3 regions of the Enterococcus faecium genome follow, and region 2 is predicted to be linked to each of the others. Evidence: a T-box and tRNA genes for the amino acid it is inferred to sense, from the RefSeq annotation. Region 2 holds a T-box; the other regions hold tRNA genes.
What was found. A T-box is a leader RNA that pairs with one kind of tRNA and senses whether it is charged. The one in region 2 lies ahead of leuS (leucine--tRNA ligase), so its partner is inferred to be a tRNA-Leu.
Positions count from the first base shown of each region.

Region 1: it has a tRNA-Leu gene. The T-box ahead of leuS (leucine--tRNA ligase) is inferred to sense a tRNA for this amino acid. The anticodon was not compared.
Region 3: it has a tRNA-Leu gene. The T-box ahead of leuS (leucine--tRNA ligase) is inferred to sense a tRNA for this amino acid. The anticodon was not compared.

Region 1 covers NZ_CP118955.1:1,531,699-1,535,277, reverse strand. Annotated here, with positions in the region: gene PYW34_RS07445 (DUF6056 family protein) at 87-1,457, shown strand; tRNA gene PYW34_RS07440 (tRNA-Leu) at 1,697-1,780, opposite strand; gene PYW34_RS07435 (hypothetical protein) at 1,835-2,014, shown strand; gene PYW34_RS07430 (pyridoxal phosphate-dependent aminotransferase) at 2,163-3,380, shown strand; gene PYW34_RS07425 (helix-turn-helix domain-containing protein) at 3,564-3,579, shown strand, end outside.
Region 2 covers NZ_CP118955.1:2,323,832-2,327,410, forward strand. Annotated here, with positions in the region: gene leuS (leucine--tRNA ligase) at 1-1,573, opposite strand, end outside; T-box leader at 1,724-1,930, opposite strand; gene PYW34_RS11235 (LysM peptidoglycan-binding domain-containing protein) at 2,000-3,579, opposite strand, start outside.
Region 3 covers NZ_CP118955.1:1,432,357-1,435,935, forward strand. Annotated here, with positions in the region: gene PYW34_RS06960 (hypothetical protein) at 40-360, opposite strand; gene PYW34_RS06965 (universal stress protein) at 383-817, opposite strand; gene PYW34_RS06970 (LysM peptidoglycan-binding domain-containing protein) at 1,152-1,766, shown strand; tRNA gene PYW34_RS06975 (tRNA-Leu) at 2,138-2,221, opposite strand; gene PYW34_RS06980 (GNAT family N-acetyltransferase) at 2,749-3,249, shown strand; partial or broken gene PYW34_RS06985 (metal-sulfur cluster assembly factor) at 3,439-3,579, opposite strand, start outside.

The sequences.
Region 1 (3,579 bases), 790 kb from region 2:
ATTTAAAAGATAACTTTTAAGTTATCTTTAAGTAATGCTTAAAGCTATGTTATACTCTATTAGGAAATATAAGAAGGAGTATAAAAATGAACAAACATAATAGAAAAATAACGAATAACAAAGAACTGATCTTGTTACTAATAGGGATTTGGGGTATCTTTTTACTCTTTAATATGTATATGCCGACTATGAGAGCGGATGACGTAGTTTATGCAAGTAGATTAGATGAACTTGGCTATTTGGGTGCTTCGATAGAACATTATAAGACATGGAGTTCAAGAATTATTATAGAACTATTCTTAATGTTCTTTTCTAAACACTTTATGCTATGGAAATTATTAAATTCTACGATTATGTTAGGAATTGTAGTATTACTTTGCAAGTATGTTTTTGAGAAAATAAATGTTAAAAATTTATTATTGGTTTGCTCTATATACTGTTTAATACCATTGACAGTAATGGGGGAAACCGGTTGGAGAGCAACCACCTTGAACTATCAGTGGCCAGTAGCATTTAGTTTACTAACTTTTTATCCGTTTTTTCAACTCTTAAGAGGAGAAGAAATAAATAGAAAAATATATTGGGTAAGTATTCCTTTATTGATATTTTTAACTAATCAAGAACAAGTCAACGCCTGTTTTTTTGTTCTAACAAGTATAGTTAGTTTATATTTGATTGTCAATGGACGATATAATTATAAGTTATCAGTATTTTCAATAATAAGCTTAGCAGAATTAATTTTCTCTTTGACAACTCCAGGGAATGCATTACGTGCTGCACATGAAATTAATAAATGGTTTCCTGAATATAAAAATTTCAACTTTCTTAATAAGTTAGATTTAGGTATTTCATCATTTGGAAAGCCGTTTTTTTTAGACATGAATATCTTATTTTTATTGCTATTTTTCTTAATTTTCCTTCTAACATATAGGAAATGTCAAAACTATTATGTGCGTATATTGACTGCATTACCGTTTTTCTTAAACCTGATTATTTATTTTGGTAATACAATGGGTCAAAGCTTTACTTACGTCAATGGAAATAAAAGGGCAATGATTTGGAGTAGTAGTAACCTGAATAATCTCTTTACAGAGTTAGGAACGAAACTGTCACTTTTTTATCCAGGTACTTGGATAGCTACTTTAGTAGTCTTGGCATTATTACTATGTTTAATTGTTGGAATTTATTTAAGTTTTGACAATAAGAAAACTTCTATTTTTTTAGTTATTTTGATGATAATGGGATTTTGTTCAAGGTTAATTATGGGATTTTCTCCCACAGTATGGGCTTCCGGAATGCGGACGTACTATATACTTTATGTTGTTATCGCCATCTTAGTACTAATGGCAGTTAAAGAGCTAATGAAAAGCATGAGTGTACAAAAAAATGAATTTATGCAATTTGGATTAACCGTGCTTGGTATTTGTACCTTTATAATAACGGTGATAAACAGATAATATACAAAAAATCCCTCGCTTTAGTATTAGGTGAGGGATTTTACTCGTTTTTCGATTAATTGTTTTAACACTTGCAAGTTTCTACGAGTAGCTTGTTTCCGACCTTCATATACTCACCTCAGGCTGTTTACATGATTGTACGTTCTTTTTGTAAAGGATACAGTGATATGTATATAATGGCATAAAGAAACGTTCAAACAAAAAAACTCGTGAAGCAAAATTAACTTCACGAGTTGTAGTGCAGATGATGGGACTCGAACCCACACGAGCTAACGCTCACATGACCCTCAATCATGCTTGTCTGCCAATTCCAACACATCTGCGTAATAATAACACACTAATGATAGCGAGGTTTTACATAGTTGTCAAGCTCAAAAATGGGAGGACTTATTAAGATGGAGAAATATGACGGAGAATTTTCAGGACTGGGAATGATCTTAGGTGTATTGATTGGACTTGCATTCGGACGTTTTTTGCTTGGTTTTATGCTAGGAATCATTTGTGGAATTGCAATGGATTGGGCAGCGAATCTATGGAATGACTATCATGACAATTAAGTTCTCAACGCTTGTTTGTGTTTTTTTAATACTTACGTTTTTCCTAAATAAGTGGCAAAATTTTCTAGGATGGAGTATGATATTGAAATAGTAAATAACAAAAAATTTGGAAAGTTCTAACTTTTTGAAATGAGGGATTGGCTAAGTGATGAGAGAATTTGAAAAATCCAACAAATTAGAAGGTGTCAGTTACGATGTTCGCGGTCCCGTTCTAGAAGAAGCGGAGCGGATGCAAGAAGAGGGCATTAGTATTTTAAAATTGAACACGGGAAATCCCGCACCTTTTGGATTTGAAGCACCAAACGAAGTCATTCGTGATTTGATCATGAATGCCCGTGACTCAGAAGGCTACTCAGATTCCAAGGGGATCTTTTCTGCTAGAAAAGCAATTGAGCAATATTGCCAACTGAAACATTTTCCGAATGTGACGATCAATGATATCTACACCGGCAACGGAGTGAGCGAATTGATCACGATGTGTATGCAGGGGTTGCTGGACAATGGAGATGAAGTACTGGTTCCAATGCCGGACTATCCGTTGTGGACGGCTTCTATTGCATTAGCTGGAGGCACACCTGTTCATTATATTTGCGATGAAGAGGCAGAATGGTATCCTGATATTGATGATATCAAATCAAAAATAACGAGTCGGACAAAAGCTATTGTTATCATTAATCCTAATAATCCTACTGGGGCACTTTATCCAAAAGAATTATTAGAAGAAATCGTTGAAGTAGCTCGACAAAATAACCTGATTATTTATTCCGACGAAATCTATGATCGCTTAGTGATGGATGGTCTAGAACATATTCCGATTGCTACATTAGCGCCTGATTTGTTCGTTGTTACGCTGAACGGTCTATCCAAATCTCATCGTGTAGCAGGATTTCGAGTAGGCTGGATGGTCCTAAGTGGAGATAAGTCACACGTCAAAGGCTATATAGAAGGGCTGAATATGTTGTCCTCCATGCGTTTGTGTTCCAATGTATTGTCTCAGCAAATTATCCAAACCGCGCTAGGCGGTTATCAAAGTGTCGATGAGCTGCTCCTGCCAGGCGGAAGGATCTATGAACAAAGAGAATATATCTATAATGCAATCAATGATATTCCTGGTCTTTCAGCCGTAAAACCAAAAGCTGCTTTTTATATATTCCCAAAAATTGATACAAAGCGATTCAATATTTTGGATGATGAAAAATTCGTTTTGGACTTTTTACATGAACATCATATTCTACTTGTACATGGTGGTGGATTTAATTGGAACCAGCCAGATCATTTTCGAATCGTTTATCTTCCTAAAATGGATGATTTGAAACAAACAGCTAAGAAAATGAGAGAATTCCTAGCAACCTATCGCCAAAAATGATTTTAAAAACCAAATTTTTCAGTAGGAGGGCCACAGACAAACACACTGAGGCTCTCTTTCTAGTGGAGTTTTCTTAAATAACTAAAGTATATTATTTAGTTGCAAGTCTTTTCTTGAAGTTTGCGACTTCCTAAAGTAAAATACGAATAGAATGCGAATACGCATATTTTGGGGAGGATACTTATGGAAACGTTAATCG
Region 2 (3,579 bases):
CAACTGGTAGCCAACGCTTCAACTTTTCATAATCTGCTAGTTCTTTTTTGTTATGAGGGTCGATATAACGCAGGTAATACCATGAGCTTCCTGCCCATTGTGGCATTGTATTCGTTTCGCGACGGCCTTTTTTACCTGTTACAGGATCAACGACATTGACCCACTCCTCGATATTTGCTAATGGAGATTCTCCAGTACCGCTTGGCTTGATGTTTTTTGTCTTAGGCAACCGTAATGGTAGCTCTTCTTCTGGGACAGCTGTGACTGTTCCGTCCTCCCAATGGATGATTGGGATTGGTTCACCCCAGTAACGTTGACGGGAGAATAGCCAGTCACGTAAGCGATAGCTGACTTCTTTTTTCCCTACGCCATTTTCTTCTAGCCATTCATTCATTTTATCGATTGCTTCTTGTTTGTTCATGCCGTCTAGAAATTCAGAGTTGATGTGCGTACCATCTTCTGTGTAAGCAGCTTTTTCAACATCTCCACCTTCGATAACTGGAAGAATTTCTAGTCCGAAAGTTTGAGCGAATTCAAAGTCACGTTCATCATGTGCTGGAACAGCCATGATGGCTCCTGTGCCGTATGAAGATAATACATAATCGGCGATCCAGATTGGGATTTCCTTGCCATTAACTGGATTGATTGCATAAGCACCAGTAAATACTCCTGTTTTTTCTTTTGCAAGATCCGTTCTCTTTAGATCTGATTTTTTAGCTGTCTCTTCGATATAAGCTTCTACAGCAGCTTTTTGTTCAGGGGTCGTAATTTCTCTAACAAGATCTAGTTCAGGTGCAAGAACCGAGTAAGTTGCACCGAATAGAGTATCTGGTCGTGTCGTAAATACGGTATAGGATTTATCCGTACCAGCCACTTTAAATTCAATATTTGCTCCTACTGAACGACCGATCCAATTTCTTTGCATTTCTTTAATGCTTTCTGGCCAATCAACTAATTCTAGATCATCCAATAAGCGATCAGCATAAGCAGTGATTTTCAGCATCCATTGGCGCATTGGTTTTCTGACTACATCATAGCCACCACGTTCACTTTTCCCATCGATCACTTCTTCATTTGAAATAACTGTTCCTAATTCAGGTACCCAGTTTACCGCTACTTCTGCTTCATAAGCTAGACCTTTTTCATAAAGCTTCGTAAAGATCCATTGTGTCCATTTATAATACTCCGGATCAGTTGTATTCACTTCGCGATTCCAGTCATAACTAAATCCTAAAGAATTGATTTGCCGTCGGAATGTTTCGATATTTTTTTGGGTAAACTCAGCTGGATCGTTTCCTGTATCTAGCGCATATTGTTCAGCAGGCAGACCGAATGCATCCCACCCCATTGGATGCAGCACGTTGTATCCTTGACTTCTTTTCACACGTGAAAGGATATCCGTTGCCGTATAACCTTCAGGATGCCCTACATGTAGCCCTTGACCGGATGGATAGGGAAACATATCCAGTGCGTAAAATTTTGGCTTTTCAGGATCATCATGGGTGTTGAAAGTATTCGTTTTTGCCCAGTATTTTTGCCATTTTTTCTCAATTTCTTTATGATTGTAACTCATTTGCTGTCCTCCTGTTCTATTGAAAACACTTGTTTCTATTATAAATATAACGAAAAAACCGGCAGAATCTGTTTATTTTTATTTCCTTTTGCTTTGTTTTCTCAAACTTCACAAAAGAAATAAAAAAATCCTATAAAAAGATTGCTCTTTTTATAGGACGTAATCTACGCGGTACCACCTAATTTTACCTTAGTGAAAAGGCCTCGAACGTTGTAACGGCCGTCACCGCCGCTTGCTTACTCGGGTATTCAGCAAGGGCAACTCAAAGGCGAGTTCAAAAGCATCCGTGCACATTCTCACCAGCCATGCGCTCTCTGAAACTTCAGTCTTTTTACTACTTCCTTTTCAAGTGTTGTCATATTTAAGTAGCCTTATAGTAACAAATATTTTTGTGGAATTCAATCGTTATTTCTTCGAACAGCTATTTTATTTAGCTACAATCAACGTTTGACCTGGATAAATAAAGTTGTTCTTAATATTGTTCCATTCGATTAGTTGAGCCATTGTAATTCCATGACTGTCAGCAACACTCCAAACAGATTCTCCAGATTTCACAGTATAGGTTTTCGAACCAGTAACTGATTGTTGGTTTGTTGATTGAGATGAACCTTTCTTCACAATCACTTGCTGTCCTGGATAGATGAAATTATTTTTGATATTATTCCATTCGATTAACTGATCCATCGTGATATGATGTTTGTTCGCTACGCTCCAAACTGACTCGCCCGCTTTCACGGTATACATCGTATTACCAGTGGATGATGTACTTGTCGTAGCAGACGTATTCGGTGTATTTGGTTTCGCTGCAGAAGTAGTTGAACCTGTATTTGTATTTGCCGAAGTTCCACCTTTAACGATCAATTGCTGTCCTGGATAAATGAAGTTGTTTTTGATATTATTCCATTCGATTAACTGATCCATCGTGATGCCGTTTTTATTTGCCACGCTCCAAACAGATTCACCTGCTTTCACGGTATAAGTGCCTTGAGACGAACTGCTGCCAGTATTAACTGAACTGCTGTTATTTGTATTGGTTGACGAACCTGTATTACCTGACGTGCTGTTTGTTGATCCACTGTTTGAAACAGTCAGTTGTTGTCCTGGGTAGATAAAGTTATTTTGGATATTGTTCCATTGGATTAGCTGAGCCATCGTAATTCCGTATTTATTTGAGACGCTCCAAACAGAGTCTCCGGCTTTAACTGTATATTTCGTTCCTGAAGCTGTATTAGAAGAACTTGAGCTGGACGAACTAGAGCCACTTGTATTCCCAGTATTTGAGCCAGTATTTGCTCCAGCATTAGAAGAACCGCCATTTGATACGATTAGCTGTTGTCCTGGATAAACGAAATTGTTCTTGATATTGTTCCATTCAATCAATTGAGCCATCGTAATTCCGTGATCATTTGAGATCTTCCAAACAGAATCACCAGATTGAACAGTGTATTTCGCACCAGTTGTTTGTCCTCCGTTTGATGTACCAGCATTTCCTGAAGAATTGGTATTGTTACCGGAATTATTCGTCGAAGAGCCATTTTCCTGGCTACCTTTGATTGTCAGTTTTTGTCCTGGATAAATGAAATTGTTTTGGATGTTGTTCCATTGGATCAATTGATCCATTGTGATACCGAATTTATTTGAGATTCCCCAAACAGAATCACCAGATTGGACAGTATAAGTGGTCGAAGTTGCTGAACCTGAGTTTGTATTACCAGAATTGCTTGAACCGCCAGTACTACCTGCACTTCCAGTATTATTGCCACCTGTAGTCGCTCCACCGCCTGCGTTTCCGCTAGCTGGTGTATCATATTGGGTCAATCCGTAAGTTGCGATGATATTATTTAATTTGCCTGCGTAACCAGGATCAGTCGCATAACGCCCTGTCAAACAAGCTGTCGCATCTGTATAGGATTTCGTGTTGCTCTTCCAAGTACCGGCATAGTAATAACCGTTGCCAAATGAAGTATTTCTAAGTACATAGGCATTGTCATTGAAAGATTCAGCAA
Region 3 (3,579 bases), 890 kb from region 2:
AACTAATCAGTTTTCTAAAGGCTGATTGGTTCGTCTTTTTTATTTTTCCTCCATTTCATTCTGCTCTTCTGTTAATTTATCTAATGCTTTGATTGATGCTGCGGCTCTTGCATAATCATAGCTGTATAATTCCATAAATTTATCAGGCAGAACAAACCACGCTGGATGATAACCGTTAGCTGTGACAGGGAATCCTTTATCTTGTTGATTATCTCCATCCCATCTCAGAGCAACACCTTTTTTTCCTTTCCACTTTACTAAAGCGATCGAGTATCCCTTCTTTGTTTGTGTGCCGTCTTCAATAATTGCTAAAATTTCTATTTTTTCTTTTGGCGCACGGACTTCTTGAGGACGAACCATTTTCTATTCCTCCCTTATCTCATTACTTCACGACCAACACACTGCAAGGGGCATGTGATACGACATAAGAAGCGGTCGATCCAACTAATGCTTGTTGTATAGCACCTTTTCCTGTCGCTCCCATAACGATCAAATCAATATTTTCTTGTCCAGGGATGATATTGGCAATCAAATTTCTTGGATCTCCAGTTTCAACTATTGCGTGGATCTCAGCAATGCCGAACTCTTTGGCATCATTGATTTTTTTCAGCATGGCTACTTCTGTTCTTTGTTTTTCATCTGCATAGATTTTTGAAAAGGCATAGGCACTATGGGTCAGCTCAACTTTGTTGATGATTGACACGATAAATAAGTGGGCTTCATTGTCCTTTGCTAAGTCAAGGGCTTCAGCGAACGCTTTGATCGATTGTCTTGATCCGTCAACTGCTACCATGATGTTCTGGTATCTTTTACTCATTGGAACCGCCTCCTTTTTCTTTTATTGTAACATCTCAAGCAAAAATACAAAAAATATACGCAATATGTAAATAAAATGATGAACAAAAGCAATTTCTTTCAAGTTATTTATACATTTCTTTTCTCATCAGAACACCTGTTCTAATCCCATTATTTCTGCATTATGTGAAATTCCTCATCATTTTTCACATCGAGCGAACATCATTCTGTTACAAAAAACGTGGATTTGTCATAAATTGTCATGCTTCTTTTACCTATGAAATATTTTCACGTGTTAAAGTATTCCTCGTTGAACACAACAAATAAAACTTTTTAACGAATAAAGGAGATTTTTCATGACATCACTTAAAACTTTACTTTTTGGAACAACTTTGGCTGCCGGCGCTGCATTCTTCATGGGAACGACTGCTCATGCGGACGAAGCTTATACCGTTCAATCAGGTGATACTCTATCAGCGATTTCTCAAAAATACGTTGGTGATAACTCCTTGATCAATGCCATTGCAGAATCAAATTCAATTTCTGATATTAACCTGATCTACTCAGGACAACAATTAACAATCCCAACAGAAGGCTCTGCACAAGTAGCTGCTGAACCTCAAGCAGCCGTTCAAGAAGCACCAGTCCAAACTGAACCTGTTCAAGCTGAACAACCTGTTGTACAAGAAACGGTTCAAACGGAAACACAAGCTGCTCCTGCTGTAACAGAAACTGCTGCTACTCCAGCAAGCACAAGCTCTGCAAAAGAATGGATCGCACAAAAAGAATCAAGCGGTTCTTACACAGCAACGAACGGACGTTACATCGGCCGTTACCAATTAGATTCTTCTTACTTAAATGGTGACTACTCTGCTGCAAACCAAGAAAGAGTAGCAGAACAATATGTTACTTCACGTTATGGTTCTTGGGAAGCGGCGAAAGCATTCTGGGAAGCAAACGGTTGGTACTAAGATTCATTATTTGAACGTTTAAACACATTCAAAATATAGTAAGAGGTCATGCGATTTATTCTTTCGCATGACCTCTTTTTGAGTTTAAGTTTAGTCTTTATTCCTTAACTATCGTTTGCCAGTATTTCTTGTATCAGAATCTATAAATCTACTATTTGAATCAATCTATTAGGTTTTAAACTGTCCCACCTTCACACAAATTTTTTTTGATTTATTTGAATCTGGTTCCGTTGTTTAAAATTTTTCCTATATTCTTTTAGATAATATGTTATTTTCTTTCTCATCGCTCCAGGTGTACCTTCTCTTTATAAAAAAAGATATCAACAGAGAAACTCCGTCGATATCTTTTTTCCTTCTCAAAAAAACAAATATGCGGCTAAGAAGACTCGAACTTCCACGAGGTCACCCTCACTAGCGCCTGAAGCTAGCGCGTCTGCCAATTCCGCCATAGCCGCATCACATCTTTTAGTTTAGGATTACATGTGTTTTTTGTCAAGAACATATTTTTGTTCTTTTTCATTTCTGTACGCCCTCCCTTATGCCATCTACACAAATAATTCATCCGAGCAACTCCATCATCTATTGAGGGTTGGTGAAAAAATCTGTTTTATCCATATGATCGATTTCAATGTTAAACGAACGACTCTGGGATTAGTAACTATTTTATTTTTTTCTTCATTTCTTTTTTCCTCTTTTTCTCGATTCAGCTATCTTCTTTCATTTAGATATTGATTATTTCTTCTGTTGGTTACTATCCTTCTGGAATTCTAGACGCTGAAGTAATTCACGTTTTCTTTCTTCTAGAGGTCATAAGTAACGAATGAACGAACTTCAAATAATTTTTTTATTGTAATTCATATTTGTATTGTTCGATGATTCTTAATACGATATGACACAATAAATAAAAATAGGCATGGCTATTTACAACAATAGTGCTATAGTAGAAAACAAATGAATAAGGTTACTTAAAGAGGTGAATACGATGAAACTGATCAAACTATGGGAAGCAGATTTAAAGAAAGCTTATCAGCTACAAACTAGCTTTGGACCAAATGAGAATGGATTTATCAACAATGCTTATGGCTATACATTTGCTGAATTTTTAGATTATGTAAAAAAATGCGAAAAAACGTCTTTAGGAATCGATCTTCCTGAGAGTTACGTTCCCGCAACCGTCTTTATTTTAGAAAGTGATGAACATGAGTATGTAGGAATTTTTAATTTGCGCCATAAACTGAACGAAACATTAAGAAACGGCGCTGGCCATATTGGTTACGGCATCTCCCCTAATTATCGTAAAAAAGGATATGCCACACAAGGATTAGCATTAGTACTACAAGAGGCAAAAAAAATCGGCATTGATGAGGCACTTTTGTCTGTAAATAAAAAAAATCTTGGCAGTCTTAAAGCACAACAAAAAAATGGGGCTGCGATTTATCGTGAAGATGAGAAAGAATACTATACGAAAATCAAACTGATGTAAAAAAGAAGGATTCCAAAAGGAAAGGGATTTGAATGTCCTTTATCAATAGAACACATTTATTTAATTAACTTATAATATAGCAGACAAAATTTTATAAACAAAGAAACCTTTTATCTCTTTTCTTCTAGAAAGGATAAAAGGCTTTTTTGTTTTTCCTATTTGCTTCTCATAGCTAGTCAGCCAAGATTTCTATCGTATCCCCAACGCAATCCGTGCATAACGGCTCATCTTATCTGTCGTCCAGGCTGGATACCACACAAGTTTCACTTCGACTTTCTTCACTTCTTCGACTTCACGTAAAGCATCGTGAATGGAGTCTGTTAAGATATC